DNA from 3 places in the Pseudomonas sp. B611 genome. Region 1 is predicted to be linked to each of the others. Evidence: riboswitches for the same ligand, from Rfam matches in the RefSeq annotation. Region 1 holds a riboswitch; each other region holds the start of a gene.
What was found. Region 1 has a riboswitch for cobalamin ahead of cobO (cob(I)yrinic acid a,c-diamide adenosyltransferase). Riboswitches for the same ligand answer to the same signal wherever they lie in the genome.
Positions count from the first base shown of each region.

Region 2: linked by a shared signal. The riboswitch ahead of ACZRMO_RS17400 (ABC transporter substrate-binding protein) and the one ahead of cobO (cob(I)yrinic acid a,c-diamide adenosyltransferase) in region 1 are both predicted to bind cobalamin.
Region 3: linked by a shared signal. The riboswitch ahead of cobW (cobalamin biosynthesis protein CobW) and the one ahead of cobO (cob(I)yrinic acid a,c-diamide adenosyltransferase) in region 1 are both predicted to bind cobalamin.

Region 1 is NZ_JBUZST010000005.1:132,462-138,647, forward strand. Features, by position in the region: gene ACZRMO_RS13355 (cobyrinate a,c-diamide synthase) at 1-814, opposite strand, end outside; gene cobO (cob(I)yrinic acid a,c-diamide adenosyltransferase) at 811-1,422, opposite strand; cobalamin riboswitch at 1,502-1,737, opposite strand; gene ACZRMO_RS13365 (PQQ-dependent sugar dehydrogenase) at 1,837-3,150, shown strand; gene ACZRMO_RS13370 (C40 family peptidase) at 3,301-3,837, opposite strand; gene ACZRMO_RS13375 (C40 family peptidase) at 3,982-4,611, opposite strand; gene hda (DnaA regulatory inactivator Hda) at 4,825-5,529, opposite strand; gene ACZRMO_RS13385 (AI-2E family transporter) at 5,724-6,186, opposite strand, start outside.
Region 2 is NZ_JBUZST010000007.1:126,743-132,928, forward strand. Features, by position in the region: gene ACZRMO_RS17395 (FecCD family ABC transporter permease) at 1-365, opposite strand, end outside; gene ACZRMO_RS17400 (ABC transporter substrate-binding protein) at 362-1,372, opposite strand; cobalamin riboswitch at 1,490-1,683, opposite strand; gene ACZRMO_RS17405 (aldehyde dehydrogenase family protein) at 1,889-3,271, opposite strand; gene ptrR (putrescine utilization regulator PtrR) at 3,517-4,389, shown strand; gene ACZRMO_RS17415 (hypothetical protein) at 4,498-4,707, opposite strand; gene ACZRMO_RS17420 (amino acid aminotransferase) at 4,807-6,003, opposite strand.
Region 3 is NZ_JBUZST010000014.1:82,850-89,035, forward strand. Features, by position in the region: cobalamin riboswitch at 902-1,101, shown strand; gene cobW (cobalamin biosynthesis protein CobW) at 1,195-2,256, shown strand; gene cobN (cobaltochelatase subunit CobN) at 2,260-6,021, shown strand; gene ACZRMO_RS23430 (ATP-binding protein) at 6,147-6,186, shown strand, end outside.

The sequences.
Region 1 (6,186 bases):
GTGAAAAGAAATGCAACTCGGCACCCATCGCCCGCAACAGGTCGAGGCTGGCGCCGTAGGTAAAGGCGAAGGCTTCGTCGCGGGCCACGGCGATGCGCACACCGTCGAGCAGCGGCTCGGCAGCGATCACTTCAGGCGCGGCGAAGGTCACTGGCGGCGGCAAGGCGACTTCGCAACTGCTGCCCAAGGCTTGGGCGGCGGCGTCGAGGCGCACGTCGAGGTCATTCAGTTCGCTGGCCTGCACCAGGCCCAGGTGACGGCTTGGCAATTCGATGCCGGTCTCGCGGGACAAGGCGCCGTACCAGCGCAGGCCTTCGGTGAGGCTGCCTTCGAGCAGTTGCGCATGGCGCAGGGTGCCGACGCGGTTGGCCAGCACGCCGGCGAACGGCAGGTCCGGCTGATAACGCGCCAAGCCCAAGGCCAACGCGCCAAACGTCTGGGCCATGGCGGTGCCGTCGATCACGCCAAGTACCGGCACGCCGAAGTGGCGGGCCAGGTCAGCGCTGGAGGGGGTGCCGTCGAACAGGCCCATGACGCCTTCGATGAGGATCAGGTCGGCCTCGCCGGCGGCTTCCCACAACAGGCGGCGACTTTCCTGCTCGCCCACCATCCACATGTCCAACTGATACACCGGCGCACCGCTGGCACGCTCGTGAATCATCGGGTCGAGAAAGTCCGGCCCGCATTTGAACACGCGCACTTTACGCCCCAGGTTGCGGTGCAAACGGGCCAGCGCTGCGGTGACGGTGGTTTTGCCCTGGCCAGACGCCGGTGCGGCGATCAATACGGCCGGGCAATGACGGGGCTGATTCAAAGTTCGACGCCCTTCTGTGCCTTGATACCGGCCTGGAACGCGTGCTTGAGCATGCCCATTTCGGTGACGGTGTCGCCCATTTCGATCAATTCAGGCTTGGCGCCACGGCCGGTGACCACCACGTGCTGCATCGGCGGGCGTGCTTGCAGGTCGCTGAGCACTTGGTCGAGGTCGAGGTAGCCGTGTTTGAGGGCGATGTTCAGTTCATCGAGGACGACCAGGCCAATGGACGGGTCTTGCAGCAGTTCGCGGGAAACTTCCCACGCGGCTTCGGCGGCGGCGATGTCGCGCTGGCGGTCCTGGGTTTCCCAGGTGAAGCCTTCGCCCATGACATGGAAGCGCACTTGCTCGGGGAAACGGCGGAAGAACAGTTCTTCGCCCGTGCTGTTACGCCCCTTGATGAACTGCACCACGCCGCACTGCATACCGTGGCCCATGGCGCGGGCGAGCATGCCGAACGCGGAACTGCTTTTGCCTTTGCCGTTGCCGGTCAGCACCAGCAGCAGGCCGCACTCGTTGGGGGAATTGGCGATGCGCTCGTCGATCACGGCTTTTTTGCGCAGCATGCGCGCCAGGTGGCGTTCGTCGCGGTCGGGGGAATCGGTCATGGCAGCTCTCCGTTGGGGCTGGACAAAAACGGCGGGCAGGAAAAAGAAAAAACAGACAGCCAAGCATCGCCCACCGTGATGCTGTTGGATGTTTCAGGCCGGTCTCCGGGCTCATGAGTGGCGCGCTTGCCGACGCTGCGCCTTCCCATATCGCGGGGCGATACAGTGGCAAAAGCAGGGTCTTGACTCATTTACCGTTGCGGGGGCAGCGCCGGAATTGCGGCAGCACTGTGTACAAGTGCGCTCGCTCACCGGCTTCCCTGTTTCACTCGGTGGACCCGTGGGTCACAGAGCACCTGGAACAAGTCGCGAAGGGTAGAGGGTTGGGGGTGGAGCGTCAATTAAAGCCGGCTGCGCACTTGAACCATCGGACCGCCGCGCGCCTCTACCCTTACAGGTATCCAGGAGAAAACCATGCACAAGACCCGACTTGCCCTACTGATCATGTGCGCAGGCGCCCTCGTCGCCTGCGGTGAAAGTTCGACCTTGCAAGTATCTGACGGTACCGGGCCTTCCCCCAAGCTCCCGGAGCCAAACAAGACCCTGATCCCCACGGTAAACATCGCACCCGCCATCGGCTGGCCTGAGGGCGCGAAACCAACTGCCGCTGCGGGCACCCAAGTGGCGGCGTTTGCCGAGGGCCTGGACCACCCGCGCTGGCTATACGTACTGCCCAATGGCGACGTGCTGGTGGCAGAAACCAATGCGCCGCCCAAACCCGATGACTCAAAGGGCATTCGTGGCTGGGTGATGGAAAAGGTCATGGGCCGAGCCGGCGCTGGTGTGCCGAGCCCGAACCGCATCACGTTGCTGCGCGATGCGGACCACGATGGCATCGCCGAGACCCGCACGGTCTTCCTGGCAAACCTCAATTCGCCGTTCGGCATGGCCCTGGTGGGCAATGACCTGTATGTGGCGGACTCGGACAAGCTGCTGCGCTTCCCCTACCAACCGGGTGAGACCACGATCAAAGCAGCCGGCACCAAGGTCGTCGACCTCCCCGGCGGCAGTATCAACCACCATTGGACGAAAAACGTGGTGGCGAGCAAGGACGGCAGCAAGCTTTACGTAAGCGTTGGCTCTAATAGCAACGTGGGTGAAAACGGCCTGCAGGCAGAAGAAGGTCGGGCGGCGATCTGGGAAGTGGACCGCGCCAGCGGCCAGCACCGCATCTTCGCCTCAGGCTTGCGCAACCCCAACGGCATGGCGTGGGAACCGCAAAGCGGCAAGCTGTGGACAGCGGTGAACGAACGCGATGAGATCGGCAGCGACCTGGTGCCGGACTACATCACCTCGGTGCAGGATGGCGCCTTCTATGGCTGGCCGTTCAGCTACTACGGGCAGCATGTGGACGTGCGGGTCAACCCGCAAAACCTCGACCTGGTGGCCAAGGCGATTGCGCCGGACTACGCCGTGGGCCCACATACCGCCTCGCTGGGCCTGACGTTTGCCGAGGGCAGCAACTTGCCGGCGCCGTTCACGCATGGCGCGTTCATCGGCCAGCATGGCTCATGGAACCGCAAGCCCCACAGTGGTTACAAGGTGATATTCGTGCCGTTCGAGGCTGGCCAGCCCAAGGGGCAGCCGGTGGATGTGCTGACCGGGTTCCTCGACAAAGACGAGAAAGCCATGGGCCGGCCGGTGGGCGTGGTGGTGGATCAGCAAGGAGGGGTGCTGGTGGCGGATGATGTGGGGAATAAGGTGTGGCGGGTGTCGGCGATTAAGTAAGTAGGCGTCAGACCACCACAAAACCAATGTGGGAGCGGGCTTGCTCACGAATGCGCCGGATCAGACGACACATCTGTGACTGACACACCGCCTTCGCGAGCAAGCCCGCTCCCACACAAGCCCGCTCCCACATTTAGCTCTGCATTCAACTCAGGGATTACGCGCCAGATTCCCTGGCAACACGCGCTTGGCACTCAGGTAAGCATTCTGCCAATACGCCTTGGACAGGGTATCCAGCTTCACCGTACCGCCGGTTTGCGGCGCGTGCACGAAGCGGCCCTCGCCCACATAGATGCCGGCATGGCTGACCTGGGAGCCACCGCCCGTGGCGAAGAACAACAGGTCACCCGTTTGCAGGTTCTGCTCACTGACATCCTGCGCACGCATCACGATCAGCTCGCGGGTGGTACGCGGCAAGGAGATGCCAGCGGCGTCACGAAACACAAAGCCGATCAGGCCGCTGCAATCAAAACCCGAGTCCGGCGTGTTGCCGCCCCAGCGATAAGGCGTACCGACCAGGCCCAGCGCGCGAAAGAGCACGTCTTCGGCAGCCGGCGAGAAATTCTGGGTGGCGTAGTTGAACACCGGCTTGGGCTTCACCGCGACGGGTGCAGGCGGTGGACGGCTGGCGCAGGCGCTGAGCAGCGCGGCGCAGACAATGAGGATCAGGCGGGCCGAGGTCGACATGTGCAGAACAATCCTGGTCTGGATGCGGCTTTCGCTGCCGAACGCTGAAAACCAGAACGCGCAAGCAAAGCTCGCGCGTACGGATTACAACAATATCCAGGGATTCTAGCGCTTACACGTCAAACTTCAAGTATCACTTTAAGTTTACTTGCTAGCGGTAACCGTTGTCGGTGCCATGGCGAGTGCGCGCTTGGCTTCGATAAAGGTTTTGCTCCAGTAGCTGTCGCCCAGGTTGTCGACTCGAACACCGCCACTGCGACGGCTGCTGGAGTGGATAAACTGGTTATCGCCCAGGTAGATACCGGCATGGCTTACGCGACCACGGCCAGCCGTACTAAAGAAAAGCAGATCACCTGGCTTGAGGTTGTTGCGCGCGACCAACGGTGCATCCACGTTGATCATCTCGCGAGTGGAGCGTGGCAGGTTCATGCCAGCTTCTTCGCGAAACAGATAGCCGATAAAACCGCTGCAGTCGAAACCGGCTTCAGAGGTACCGCCGAAACGGTAACGGGTACCGATCAAGGACATGCCGCGTTCGAGGATGCTGTCGGCCAGGACTGGAAGCTGGTAAGGCTTGTTGCCGGAGAAGGCGCCCAGTTCCTTTTCAGTCGCCAGCTCTTCTTCATAAACAGAAGCAGACTGTGCAGCGACGAATTTTGCCTGATTTTGAACCTGGGGTTTGGGCTGTTCAACCACTTGTTGAGGGTGGGAAGCGCAACCAAACAACAGGGTAACGAGTGCGAGAGGCACGAGGGGTGCGAAGCGATTTAGCATGGGCACGACCGTGGCTGATGTGTAAAGAAGTCGAGACTATGCCCTCTATCACATCGATTTGCAAATTCAATCGTGATCTATGTGACTTCTTGTTTGGACTATGACATCTAAGCCCTTAACACCCTATACGCGCCTTTTGCGTGGCCAAAGCGGCCCGAACGCAGGTTTTCTGGCGCCTGGAATTTGCCGAAAGCCCCGAAAACAAAGGGTCGGCTACCAGCCGAGGGTTTCCTTGAGGAAGGGAATGGTCAGCTTGCGCTGGGCCTGCAAGGAGGCCTGATCGAGCTGTTCGAGCAAATCGAACAACGCGCTCATGCTGCGGGTACCACGCGTCAGGATAAAGTGCCCGACTTCGTCAGTGAGGTGCAGGCCGCGACGGGATGCACGCAATTGCAGGGCGCGCAGTTTGTCTTCGTCGGAGAGCGGGCGCATCTGGAAGATCAACGCCAGGGTCAGGCGAGACTTGAGGTCAGCCAGCTTCACCGGCAACTCTCGCGGTGAGGTCGATGCGGCGATCAACAAACGCCGGCCGCTGTCACGCAGACGGTTGAACAGATGGAACAGCGCCTCTTCCCACTCCGCCTTGCCGGCAATCGCCTGCAGGTCATCCAGACAGACCAGCTCGTATTGCTCAAGGTGGTCGAAGATGCCGATACCACGGTCCATCAATTCAGCCAACGGCAGGTAAACCGCCGCTTCACCCATCTGCTCGAAGCGCAAACACGCGGCCTGCAGCAGGTGAGTACGCCCTACGCCGTGCTTGCCCCACAGATAGATCAGGCTTTCGGTCCACCCGGCGTCGGCTTCGCAGAGCCGCTCGACATAGCCGAGTGCAGCGGCATTGGCGCCTGGGTAGTAGTTGATAAAGGTGGCGTCGTCACGCAGACGCACACCCAAGGGCAGCTGAATCGGTTTCATGCTGACTGAACGGCTCCAAACGAACCGCTAGTGGCCTCTGTGTAAAGTTTGCAAAGTTTATACCCGTGAAGCCGGGCGCACAATGCAGCAGACCACAAGCAAAATCAAAGGTTTGCGTTAACTTGCCGGTTTTGCGCAAATTGTTTGACACCAGAAACAACAAACCCGGCCAGGCCGGGTTTGTGACACAAGGTTTACAGATCGGGGTCTTCGACCCCCGTGTACACATCCGAATCCTTGTACAGATCGTGCACATGGCGCACCAGCACCATGATCACCGCCGCTACCGGCAACGCCAGCAAGATGCCAGTAAAGCCGAACAGCTCACCGCCCGCCAGGATCGCAAAGATCACCGCCACCGGGTGCAGACCGATCCGGTCCCCCACCAGCAGCGGCGTCAGCACCATGCCTTCCAAGGCCTGGCCGACCATAAACACCGCGACAATCCCCAGCATCGGGTACAGGTCGCCGCCAAACTGGAACAGCCCCGCCACCAGCGCTGCGCCAATACCGATCACAAAGCCCATATACGGCACGATAGCCGCCAGACCGGCGATCAGGCCAATCAGCAGGCCCAGTTCCAAGCCAATCGCCATCAGGCCCGCCGCGTAGATAACCCCCAGGGCCAGCATCACCAGCAACTGCCCACGCACGAAG
Region 2 (6,186 bases), on a different contig from region 1:
GCGCCTGCCGACAACGAAATCAAGCCACCGCCCACGCCGATCAACGCCACCAATACCGCACCGGTCGAGGCACCGGCGCTGATGCCCAGCAGGTACGGGTCGGCCAATGGGTTGCGCAGCAGCGACTGCAAGATCACCCCGCAGGTCGCCAACCCCGCACCGCATGCGGCGGCGACCAGGGCGCGGGTCAGGCGGTAGTTCCACACCACGCCTTCGTCGATGGGGTCCAGCACGTAGCCGGCGCCCCACAGTTTATTGGCCAGCACCTGAAGCACGACCTGCGGCGAGATGGCGGTTTCACCGATGGCCACGCCGGCGAGCACGGCGGCCAGGAGCAGGGCCAGGGCGAGGAGGGCACGAATCATTGCGGCAGGTCGTAGCCGTCGATGGCCGTGGCCAGTTGTTCAAGGCCATCGAACATGCGGATGCTGGCCTGCAACGCCAGGGCGTCGAGGACGATGATGCGGTTGTTTTTTACGGCGTCCATATTGCGCGTGACCGGGTCGCTGCGCAGGAAGGCGAGTTTCTTTTCGTGGTCGTCGGCGGGGTAGCGGCGGCGGTCCATGCGGGCGATAACGAGGAAGGTCGGGTTGGCCTTGGCGATGGTTTCCCAGCCAACGGCGGGCCATTCCTCATCGGACTGCACCACGTTATGCAAGCCAAGGGTTTGCAGCATGAATTCGGGGATGCCCTTGTGGCCGGCCACGTACGGGTCGCTGGCCATCTCGGCGCTGGAGAACCACACCAGCGCGCTGGCCTGCTTGAGGCCTTTGCTCTGCACGGTGGCGACGGACTTGGCCAGGCGTGCCTTGAGCTCGTCGTTCAGCTGTTGGCCGCGATCCTGTACATCGAAAATCGCCGCCAACTGGCTGATGCTTTTATAGATGGTGTCGATGCGGAACGGCTCCAGCCGCGTGCCGTCGGCGCCCACCAGGTTGTCTTTGCCTTCGCAGTCGGAGGGCAGCAGGTAGGTGGGGATTTTCAGCTCGTGAAACTGCTCGCGGGTGCCCACCACGCCTTGCGCACCGACCACCCATTCCAGTTCGGCGGCCACCAGTTGCGGGCGCTTGGCGATCACTGCTTCGAAGCTCGGCTCGTTATTGGCCAGGCGCTCGATGCCGTCGTTCAGTGTCTTGAACTGCGGCAGTACGTTGTTGAACCACAGCGACGTGCCGACCACTTTATCGCCCACGCCCAAGGCGTAGAGCATCTCGGTGGCGACCTGGCCGATGGTCACGCTGCGCGCGGGGGCTTGTTGGAAGGTGAGGGTGCTGCCGCAGTTTTCCAGCGTCAGCGGGTAGTGGGTCGGCGCGGCGTGGGCCAGGGCACAGAAACCCAGGCCGGTGAGCAGGGCGGTAACGCGTGGCAGCATGGGGCAATCTCCGTTTGGACCGTACAGTGGACTGGGGAGGTACGGTAGTGGAAATACACCCACGAATACGGCCGCCGGGGCCGCGCAAGGATGTCCTTCCCGGACACCCCGCCGGTTGGTGATAACACTGGGCCGGCAGGTCTCCTGACTGGTGCGTCGTCGCCACGCTCCGGCCTTCCCGGACAGTGTCCAGTGGCAGTGGGGAGCAGGCTCGGCACCTACAGTTGCGGGGGCAGTTCCGATTGGCGCGACGGGGCGCGCTTGGGATTCCCTATTAGTCCCCTTCGGGAACCGGCGCGCCATGGTAGTCGATCGGGCCCATGAAAACACCGGAAATCAACTGTGGAAGGGGGCTAGTCAGCCAGGAATTGGCAAGCGTAAAAAGCAACCTGTGGCGAGGGAGCTTGCTCCCGTTGGGCCGCGAAGCGGCCCCAGCTTTTAAGGGCTGGGACTGCTGCGCAGTCCAACGGGAGCAAGCTCCCTCGCCACAGGTGCAGCGTTCGTCCTGTCAGTGGGTTATTTGCGATCCAGCCACACGGTCTGCGCATTGCAGAACTCGCGCACGCCGAAGTGCGACAGCTCACGGCCAAAGCCACTTTTCTTGATCCCGCCAAACGCCACCCGAGGGTCGGAGACGCTGAACGAGTTGACGAAGATCCCGCCAGTTTCCAGCCTGTTGGCGATATCGCGGGCTTTCGCCGCATCGGTGGTGAAGATGCTGGCCGTGAGGCCGAACTCGCTGTCATTCGCCAACTCCACCGCGTGGTCGGCGTCGCGGGCGGTGATGATCGAGGCGACGGGGCCGAACAGTTCCTGTTTGAACGAGGTCATCTGGTCGGTGACGTTGGCCAGTACGGTCGGCTCATAGTAGTTGCCTGCACCTGCGACTTTATGGCCGCCCAGCAGCAGGGTTGCGCCTTCTTCCAGGGTGGCGTGGACCTGGCCGTGCAGCTCGTCGCGCAGGTCGAAGCGGGCCATCGGGCCGATGTAGGTAGCGGTCGAAGTCGGGTCGCCCATCACCAAGGCACGGCTGGCCTCGAGGAACTTGGCGGTGAACGCCTCTACCACGCCGGCTTCGATGATCAGGCGCTTGGCGGCGGCACAGACTTGGCCGCTGTTCTGGAAACGGCCGATCAACGCGGCTTGCACTGCGGCGTCGAGATCGGCGTCGTTGAGCACGATGAACGGGTCGGAGCCGCCCAGTTCCAGCACGCATTTTTTCAGCGCGGCCCCGGCCTGGGAGCCGATGGCGATACCGGCGCGTACGCTGCCGGTGAGGGTGACGGCGGCGATGCGTGGGTCGGCGATGGCTTTGGACACGCCGTCCGGGGTCACGTTGAGCACTTCGAACAGGCCGTCAGCGAAGCCGGCCTTTTTGAACGCTTGCTGGATCAGGTAGGCGCTGCCCATCACGTTCGGTGCGTGTTTGAGCACGTAGGTGTTGCCGGCGAGCATCGTCGGCACGGCGCCGCGCAGCACTTGCCAGACCGGGAAGTTCCACGGCATCACGGCGAGGATCGGGCCCAGCGGGCGGTATTCGATGTGGGCGCTGCCGTTGTCCACCAGGGTCGGTTCCGGTGCAAGCATGACCGGGCCTTGGGCCGCATACCATTCGCTGAGCAGGGCGCATTTTTCGATTTCGGCACGGGCCTGGGCGATGGGTTTGCCCATTTCCAGGGTGATCATCTGTGCCATGTCTTCGGCTTGCTCACGCAGGGCGGCGGCCAGGGCCAGCAACAGCTCGGCGCGCTGGCTGACCGGCTGGCGGCGCCAAGTGCGGAAGGCAGCGGTGGCACGGTCGAGGGCGGCGTCCAGTTGCGCTTTGGATTCGTACGGGTAGCTGCCGACTGTTTCGCCGTTGGCCGGGTTGATCGAGAGGGCGTGAGTGGTCGCGTTCATGGCACCGTCCTGCTGAATGAGTAAGTGGGGTTCAGCCTACGGGGCTAGCTCTTTTCTGGAAACTGAATAATATTAAGCAATACGCTCTCAAATGGAGAATGATGACTATGCGATCGTTCCCACGCTCCGCGTGGAAACGCCTCCTGTGACGCTCCGCGTCACGCTGTGGGACGCAGAGCGCCCCGGGCTGCATTCCCACGCAGAGCGTGGGAACGATCAGCGTGGGAACGATCATGGAGAATGACTTGGACCTGGTGCAGCTGGAAATCTTCAAGGCCGTTGCCGAGCAAGGCAGCATCAGCGCCGCCGCGCAGTTGATTCATCGGGTGCCGTCGAACCTGACTACCCGCATCAAGCAACTGGAGCAGGACCTGGGCGTGGAGTTGTTTATCCGCGAGAAGAGCCGCCTGCGCCTGTCGCCGGCGGGCTGGAACTTCCTCGGCTATGCGCGGCGCATCCTCGACCTGGTGCAGGAAGCCCGCGCGACGGTGGCGGGGGAGGAGCCCCAGGGCGCGTTTGCCCTCGGGTCACTGGAAAGCACGGCGGCGGTGCGCATCCCGGCCTTGCTCGCGGCCTACAACCAGAAACACACCAAGGTCGAACTGGACCTGAGCACCGGGCCGTCCGGCACGATGATCGAAGGCGTGCTGTCGGGGCGCCTGGCGGCGGCGTTTGTCGATGGGCCGGTGTTGCATGCAACGCTGGAAGGTGTGGCGGTGTTTGAAGAAGAGATGGTGGTGATCGCGCCGTTGCATCACGCGCCGATCACTCGGGGCCAGGATGTGAATGGCGAGAACATCTACACCTTTCGCTCGAACTGCTCCTACCGGCACCATTTTGAACGCTGGTTCTCCCAGGATGGCGCGGTGCCGGGCAAGATCTTCGAGATCGAGTCGTACCACGGCATGCTCGCCTGCGTCAGCGCCGGCGCGGGCTTGGCCCTGATGCCGCGCAGCATGCTGGAAAGCATGCCGGGGTTTGCGGCGGTGAGCGTGTGGCCGCTGATGGACAGCTTTCGGGTGTTGCACACCTGGCTGATCTGGCGGCGGGGCACGGTCTCGCAGAGTCTCAACAGCTTTGTAAAGCTGCTAGAGGAACGCAACCTAGTAGCGACGTAGATCCAATGTGGGAGCGGGCTTGCTCGCGAATGCGGTGGTTCAGTTACACATGTATCGCCTGACACACTGCATTCGCGAGCAAGCCCGCTCCCACATTTTTGAACTTCATCAGCCACCGAATTGGAGGGTGCCCATCGCCAGCTTGGTCATCAGTGCTGTCGCACCCAATTGCACCAGCCACAACGCCAGGCCACCGAGGAACACACCCAGGGCCACCTGTAACACCAGGCTCTTCTGCCGCTTGGCTTGCGGCGCACGCGGCGTGTAGTCATCCAGTTCGTCACGGTCGGCACGCAGGTCCAGGTCGTCGTTTCTCATAGGGTTCTCACAGCAAAGGGGCGGGCAAGGTTCAGTCTAGGGGCTGGCGACAAAAAAGGGGAAGCCATTGGCTTCCCCTTCTGTGCAACGGTGACCGGCTTACAGCACCTGAACGATTGCCTTTGTGACCGCGTCGATGTTCGACTGGTTCAACGCCGCCACACAGATGCGGCCAGTGTCGAGGGCGTAGATGCCGAACTCGTTGCGCAGGCGGGTGACCTGTTCAACGCTCAGGCCGGAGTAGGAGAACATCCCACGCTGGCGACCGACGAAGCTGAAGTCGTGGCCCGGAGCGGCCTTGGCCAGCTCACTCACCATCTGCTCGCGCATGCCACGGATACGCAGGCGCATTTCAGCCAGCTCGGCTTCCCACTGGGCGCGTAGCTCAGGGCTGTTGAGCACCGCAGCCACAATCGCTGCACCGTGGGTCGGTGGGTTGGAGTAGTTGGTGCGGATCACGCGTTTGACCTGGGACAGGATGCGCGCGCTTTCTTCCTTGGACTCGCCGACGATGGACAGCGCGCCGACGCGTTCGCCGTACAGCGAGAACGACTTGGAGAACGAGCTGGACACAAAGAAGGTCAGGCCCGACTCAGCGAACAGGCGCACAGCGGCGGCGTCTTCGTGGATGCCGTCGCCAAAGCCCTGGTAGGCCATGTCGAGGAACGGCACGAGGTTCTTGGCCTTGACCACGTCCAGCACGTTCTGCCAGTCGGCCGGGCTCAGGTCGACGCCGGTCGGGTTGTGGCAGCAGGCGTGCAGCACCACGATGGACTGTGGCGGCAGGGCGTTGAGGTCTTCGAGCAGGCCGGCACGGTTGACGTCGTGGGTGGCGGCGTCGTAGTAGCGGTAGTTCTGCACTGGGAAGCCGGCGGTTTCGAACAGCGCGCGGTGGTTTTCCCAGCTCGGGTCGCTGATGGCGACAACGGCGTCTGGCAGCAATTGCTTGAGGAAGTCAGCGCCGATTTTCAGCGCGCCGGTGCCGCCAACCGCTTGCACGGTGGTGACGCGGCTAGCGCTCAGCAGCGGCGATTCAGCGCCAAACAGCAGGGTTTGCACGGCCTTGTCGTAGGCCGCGATGCCGTCGATTGGCAAGTAGCCACGGGCGGCGTGTTGCGCCACGCGAATGGCTTCCGCTTCGGCAACGGCACGCAAGAGTGGAATCTTCCCCTCCTCGTTGCAGTAAACGCCTACGCCAAGGTTGACCTTGGTGGTTCGTGTATCGGCGTTGAATGCTTCGTTGAGGCCCAGGATAGGATCGCGTGGTGCCATTTCGACAGCGGAGAACAGGCTCATTTTTGCGGCAGCTCTATGGGGGAATGGAGGGACGTGTCGCGCTCCAGCCGAATGCACTAGAGCGGTGCACAAACGGGGAGCTAGTATAGAGGCCATCACCGCCTGAGGCGACAACGGAAACGGCTTTTCGGCCAAGTTTTTCGGTTTATTTGCTGACCGTTAGTCTTATTGCAACATTGGCCG
Region 3 (6,186 bases), on a different contig from region 1:
GGAGTCAATTGGGATGTGGGGTTTGGTGGTGATGGTGGTGGTGGGGTACATATCCGTTATTTAGGTAACGGCCACTTATGGTTTCGCTCTTACAGCGACTCACTTTGGAAAAGCCCCAAAGTAAGCAAAGGGCTCTTGCCCCAACACTCGGTGCCTCGCCTAGGCTCGGCATGCCCTCACTCCGGCTTGAATCCGTGGGCCGCCGCCACGCGCCATCCATGGCGCGGGGCGGCTAACCCGGCGTCCTGCCGGGTTACCCACGGATTCAAGCCTGCGTTCGGCCAGCGTGTTTGACGGGGCAAGTAAGATCAAAAACAAAAGCGCGGCGGCCTTAAAGCCGACCGGTATTTGTCTTGGCGTTCACCATTCAACTGTGGGAACCGGCAACTGTGGGAGCTGGCTTGCCTGCGATGCAGACAACTCGGTACATCAGGCAAACCCAGTTGATGCCATCGCAGGCAAGCCAGCTCCCACAGGGGAATGCGCACGCTTCACCTATCAGGTCGGCTGTCAGGCCGCCTCGCTTTGTTTTTGATTTTGATCTTAGGCGCCCCGTTAAACACGCTGGCCGGAATTCGGCATGGATTTGGGGGGTAAACCGGCAGGGATGCCGGTTTAGCCGCCCCGCGCCATGGATGGCGCGTGGCGGCGGCCCCCCAAATCCATGTCGGATTACGGGCATGCCGAGCCTAGGCGAGGCACCGAGTGTTGGGGCAAGAGCCCTTTGGTTACTTTGGGGCTTTTCCAAAGTGACCCGCCGTAAGGGCGGAACCCTAAGCCGCCGTTACCGCAGCAACGGATATGTACACAAACCAAACCAAACCAAACCAAACCAAACCAAACCAAACCAAACCAAACCAAACCAATCCCAGCCCATCATTGACCATCCCCCAAGCACTGCGTAGCCTTGCACCCTCGAGGTTCTTCAGCCCAGGCCGAAGCTAAGAAGGGAACGCGGTCCAAGCCGCGGCTGCCCCCGCAACTGTAAAGGGTTCATCTGACTGCCACGCCACTGCCAAACCGGCGGGAAGGCGCAATCAGCGCCGGTCGCAAGACCTGCAAGCCCCAAGCCAGGAGACCTGCCTCGCAACCGATTTTTCAATTCAACCGGGCGGGGTGATCCGGTGACGAAAACCGCTGCTGCGCGCCGTCGCAGGGCCTATCGTCCCGTATGCCCGCCCCAAAGGGCATCCGATGAAAACACTGGCCAAACTCCCCGTCACCATCGTTACCGGCTTTCTCGGCTCGGGCAAAACCACCTTGCTGCGCCATATGCTCGACAACGCCCAGGGCCGTCGCATCGCCGTGATCGTCAACGAATTCGGCGAGTTGGGCATTGACGGTGAAATCCTCAAGCAGTGCTCCATCGGTTGCACCGAGGAAGAAGCCAACGGCCGCGTGTATGAGCTGGCCAACGGCTGCCTGTGCTGCACCGTGCAGGAAGAGTTCTTCCCGGTGATGCGCGAATTGGTCGCCCGTCGCGGCGACCTCGACCACATCCTCATCGAAACCTCCGGCCTGGCCCTGCCCAAACCCTTGGTACAAGCCTTCCAGTGGCCGGAAATCCGCAGCGCTTGCACGGTTGACGCGGTGATCACCGTGGTCGACAGCCCAGCCGTGGCCGCCGGCACCTTCGCCGCGTTCCCGGACCAAGTCGATGCCCAGCGCAAACTCGACCCGAACCTGGACCACGAATCCCCACTGCACGAGCTGTTCGCCGACCAACTGGCCAGCGCCGACCTGGTGATCCTCAACAAATCCGACCTGATCAGTGCCGAAGACCTCGCCCGTGTGCGCCTGGAAGTCGCCGAAGAGCTGCCGCCAGCGGTCAAGATCATTGAAGCCAGCAGCGGTCGCCTGCCATTGGACGTGCTGATCGGCCTGGGCGCCGGCTCCGAGGAGCATATCGACGGCCGCCACAGCCATCACGATCATCATCACGAAGGTGAAGACGATCATGATCACGACGCCTTCGATTCGATCTCCATCGACTTGCCACAAGCCGACGAAGCCTTGCTGCTCGACGCGCTGACCCAATTGGTGGTGCAACACGGCATCCTGCGTGTCAAAGGTTTCGCCGCCATCCCCAACAAGCCGATGCGCCTGCTGATCCAGGGCGTGGGCACGCGGTTCGACAAGCATTTCGACCGCGCCTGGGGCGCTGACGAAGCACGTATCACCCGCTTGGTGCTGATCGGTCAGGACCTCGACGCGGCGGGCCTCGAAGCGCAATTGCGCGCCGCCCTCAGCGTTTAACCCATGCACCTGCTCAGGACCCAGCCCGGTGGTTTCGTCTCGGACGACAATATTGCCGACCTTGGCCAAACTCCCGCTGAACTGGTGATCCTGTGCAGCGGTGATTCCAGCCTGGCGCTGCTGGCCGAAGCGGCCCAGCAGTTGCCTGACGACTACCCGAGCCTGCGCCTGGCCAACCCGATGCAGGTGCAGAACCACGCTTCGGTCGACCTGTACGTCGATGAAGTGCTGCGCCATGCCAAGGTCATCCTGATCTCGCTGCATGGCGGCATCGGTTATTGGCGTTATGGCATCGAGCGTCTGGTGGAGCTGGCCGAGCGCGGCGTGCAACTGATCCTGGTGCCGGGGGATGATCGCCCGGACCCGGAACTCAGCGGCTTGAGCACCGTCGGCGCGCAGGAGCGTGACCGCCTGTGGCACTTTCTGCGCCAGGGTGGCTTGGGCAATGCGCTGGATTTCTATCGCTGCCTGGCCAGTACCCACCTGGGCCGCGACTACGCCTGGGCCGAGCCGCAAACCTTGCCGCGCACGGCGATCTATCACCCGCATAAAGCCAACACCTGCCTGCACGACTGGCAGGCGGACTGGCACGCCGAATGGCCGGTGGCGGCGGTGCTGTTTTACCGCTCCCATTTGCAGGCGGCCAATACCGGGTTTATCGATGTGTTCTGCCAGCGCTTGCAGGCGGCGGGCCTTAATCCGCTGCCGATGGCGGTGGCCAGTTTGAAAGAGCCTGGCTGCCTGGCGGTGGTCGAGGACCTGCTGGATGAGGTGGGTGCGGCGGTGATCCTGAACACCACCGGCTTTGCCCAATCCAGCCCTGAAGCACCGCACTTGCGGCCGTTTCGCCGCAATATCCCGGTGATCCAGGCGATTTGCGCCCAAGATAACGAACCGGGCTGGCAGGCCAGCGAGCAAGGCCTCGGCCCGCGGGATTTGGCGATGCATATTGCCTTGCCTGAGCTGGACGGGCGCATTATCAGCCGGCCGATCAGCTTCAAGGACCTGGCCTGGCGCAGCGAGCGCAGCCAGTCGGATGTGGTGTGTTACCGCGCCGCGCCCGAGCGCATGGATTTTGTCGCCGAGCTGGCGCGGCGCTGGGTCGAATTGGCGCGGGTGCCCAATCGCGAAAAACGCATCGCGCTGATCCTCGCCAACTACCCGACCCGCGATGGCCGTATCGGCAACGGAGTGGGCCTGGATACGCCGGCAGCGGCGTTGAATATCCTGCGCGCGTTGCAGGCCGAAGGGTATCCGCTGCCTGCCGACTTGCCGCAGAGCGGAACGGCGCTGATCCATGACTTGCTCGGCGGCGTGACCAACGACCTCGACAGCCTCGACCTGCGCCCGTGCCACCAAAGCCTCGGTCTTGACGACTACGAGGCGATGTTCAAGCGCTTGCCCGAAGCCAACCGCCAAGCGGTGATCGAGCGCTGGGGCACGCCCCATAACGACCCGATGTGCCGCGACGGCCGCATGATGATCGCGGGCCTGCGCCTGGGCCTGACCTTCGTCGGCATCCAGCCGGCGCGGGGTTACCAGGTGGACGCCAGCGCGGTGTATCACGACCCGGACCTGGTGCCGCCCCACGGCTACCTGGCGTTCTATTTCTGGTTGCGCCACACCTACGGCGCCCACGGCGTGATCCACGTTGGCAAGCACGGCAACCTGGAGTGGCTGCCGGGCAAGGGCGTCGGCCTGTCGCAGCACTGCTGGCCCGATGCGCTGCTGGGGCCGTTGCCGAATATCTACCCGTTCATCGTCAACGATCCGGGTGAGGGCGCCCAGGCCAAGCGGCGAACCCAGGCGGTGATCATCGACCACTTGATGCCGCCGCTGACCCGCGCCGAAACCTACGGGCCATTGCGTGACCTGGAGCTGTTGGCCGACGAATATTACGAAGCGCAATTGCTTGACCCTCGGCGTGCGCTTGAACTGCAAAAAGACATCCTCAAGCTGGTGCGTGAAACCCGTATCGACCAGGAGCTTGAGCTGGACAACGATGCCGACGCTGCCGTCTGGCTGCCGCGTCTCGACACCTATCTGTGTGACTTGAAGGAATCGCAGATCCGCGACGGCCTGCACATCTTTGGCGAGTCGCCCGAGGGCCGTTTGCGCATCGACACCTTGCTCGCGTTGTTGCGTATCCCCCGTGGCGATGGGCGTGGCGCGCAATCGAGCTTGTTGCGGGTATTGGCCAAGGCGTTCGAGCTGGGTTTCGATCCGTTGGATTGCGCCCTCGCTGAACCCTGGACCGGCCGCCGCCCGCAGGTGTTGCAAAACATCGATTCACAGTTGTGGCGCACCGCCGGAGACACCCGTGAGCGTCTGGAATTGTATGCGGCGCGGTTGATCGAACAGGCACTGGAAGGCCCGCTTGAGCAGCTTGAAGAGCCCGGTTGGGAGGATGTGAAGGCGGTTATCGAGAGCCTGCGCATCGTCGTCGCGCCGCGCCTGGATGCCTGCGGCCCGGCCGAAATGTGCGGTTTGCTGGATGCCCTGAGTGGCCGTTTCGTGCCGGCGGGGCCAAGCGGCGCGCCCAGTCGCGGGCGTTTGGATGTGCTGCCCACCGGGCGTAACTTTTTTACCGTGGACGTGCGCAACCTGCCGACCACCACGGCCTGGCGCATCGGTTTTCAATCCGCCAACCTGATCCTTGAGCGGCACTTGCAGGACCACGGCGACCATCTGCGCCAACTTGGCTTGTCGGTATGGGGCACTGCCACCATGCGCACCGGTGGCGACGATATTGCCCAGGCCATGGCCCTGATGGGCGTGCGCCCGGTTTGGGCGACCGGCAGCCAGCGGGTGGATGACTTTGAAATCCTGCCGATCAGCCTGTTGGATCGCCCACGGGTCGACGTGACGCTGCGGGTGTCCGGGTTCTTCCGTGATGCCTTTGCCAACCTGATCCGCCTGTTTGACGCGGCGGTGCAGGCGGTGGCCGCATTGGATGAGCCAGACGACATGAACCCGCTGGCCGCCAAGGTGCGCAGCGAGCGGGCAGCGTTGATCCAGTCCGGCCTGGACGAAGAGGCCGCCGCGAAACAGGCCGGCTGGCGCATCTTTGGCGCCAAACCCGGGGCCTATGGCGCGGGCGTGCAGGGTGCGATCGATGGTCGCCTGTGGCAAAGCCGCGAGGACCTGGCCGAGGTGTATCTGAACTGGGGCGGTTATGCCTATGGCGGCGCCGACGAAGGCACCGCCGCCCGCGAACAATTCGCCCAGCGCTTGAGCCAGGTGCAGGCCGTATTGCAGAACCAGGACAACCGCGAGCACGACCTGCTCGATTCGAATGACTACTACCAATTTCAGGGCGGCATGCTCGCCGCCGTGGAAACCCTGAGCGGCGACAAGGCTGCCAGTTACCATGGCGACCATAGCCAGCCCGACTTGCCGAAAATCCGCACCTTGAAGGAAGAGCTGAACCGGGTGATCCGCTCCCGCGCCGCCAACCCCAAGTGGATCGAAGGTGTGAAGCGCCACGGCTATAAAGGTGCGTTTGAGATGGCCGCAACTGTGGACAATCTGTTCGCCTTCGACGCCACCACCGCGCTGATCGACGATCATCAATACGCCTTGCTCGCCGATGCTTATTTGCTCGACCCCGACACCCGCGCCTTTGTGCAACAGCACAACCCCGATGCCCTGCGCGACATGACCGAGCGCATGCTTGAAGCCCAGCAGCGCGGCATGTGGCAGGAGCCTGGGGCTTATCGCGAAGCGTTGGAAAACCTGTTGCTGGATATAGAAGAAGACAGCTGATGGATCGTTCCCACGCTCTGCGTGGGAATGCAGTTCGTGACGCTCTGCGTCACAAGAGCGGACGCTGAGCGTCCATTGATACGTTCCCACGCGGGAGCGTGGGAACGATCGTAAAGAGAGTGTGCATGACTGATATTCCCCATTTCCCGCTGTCCGCCGTGGTCG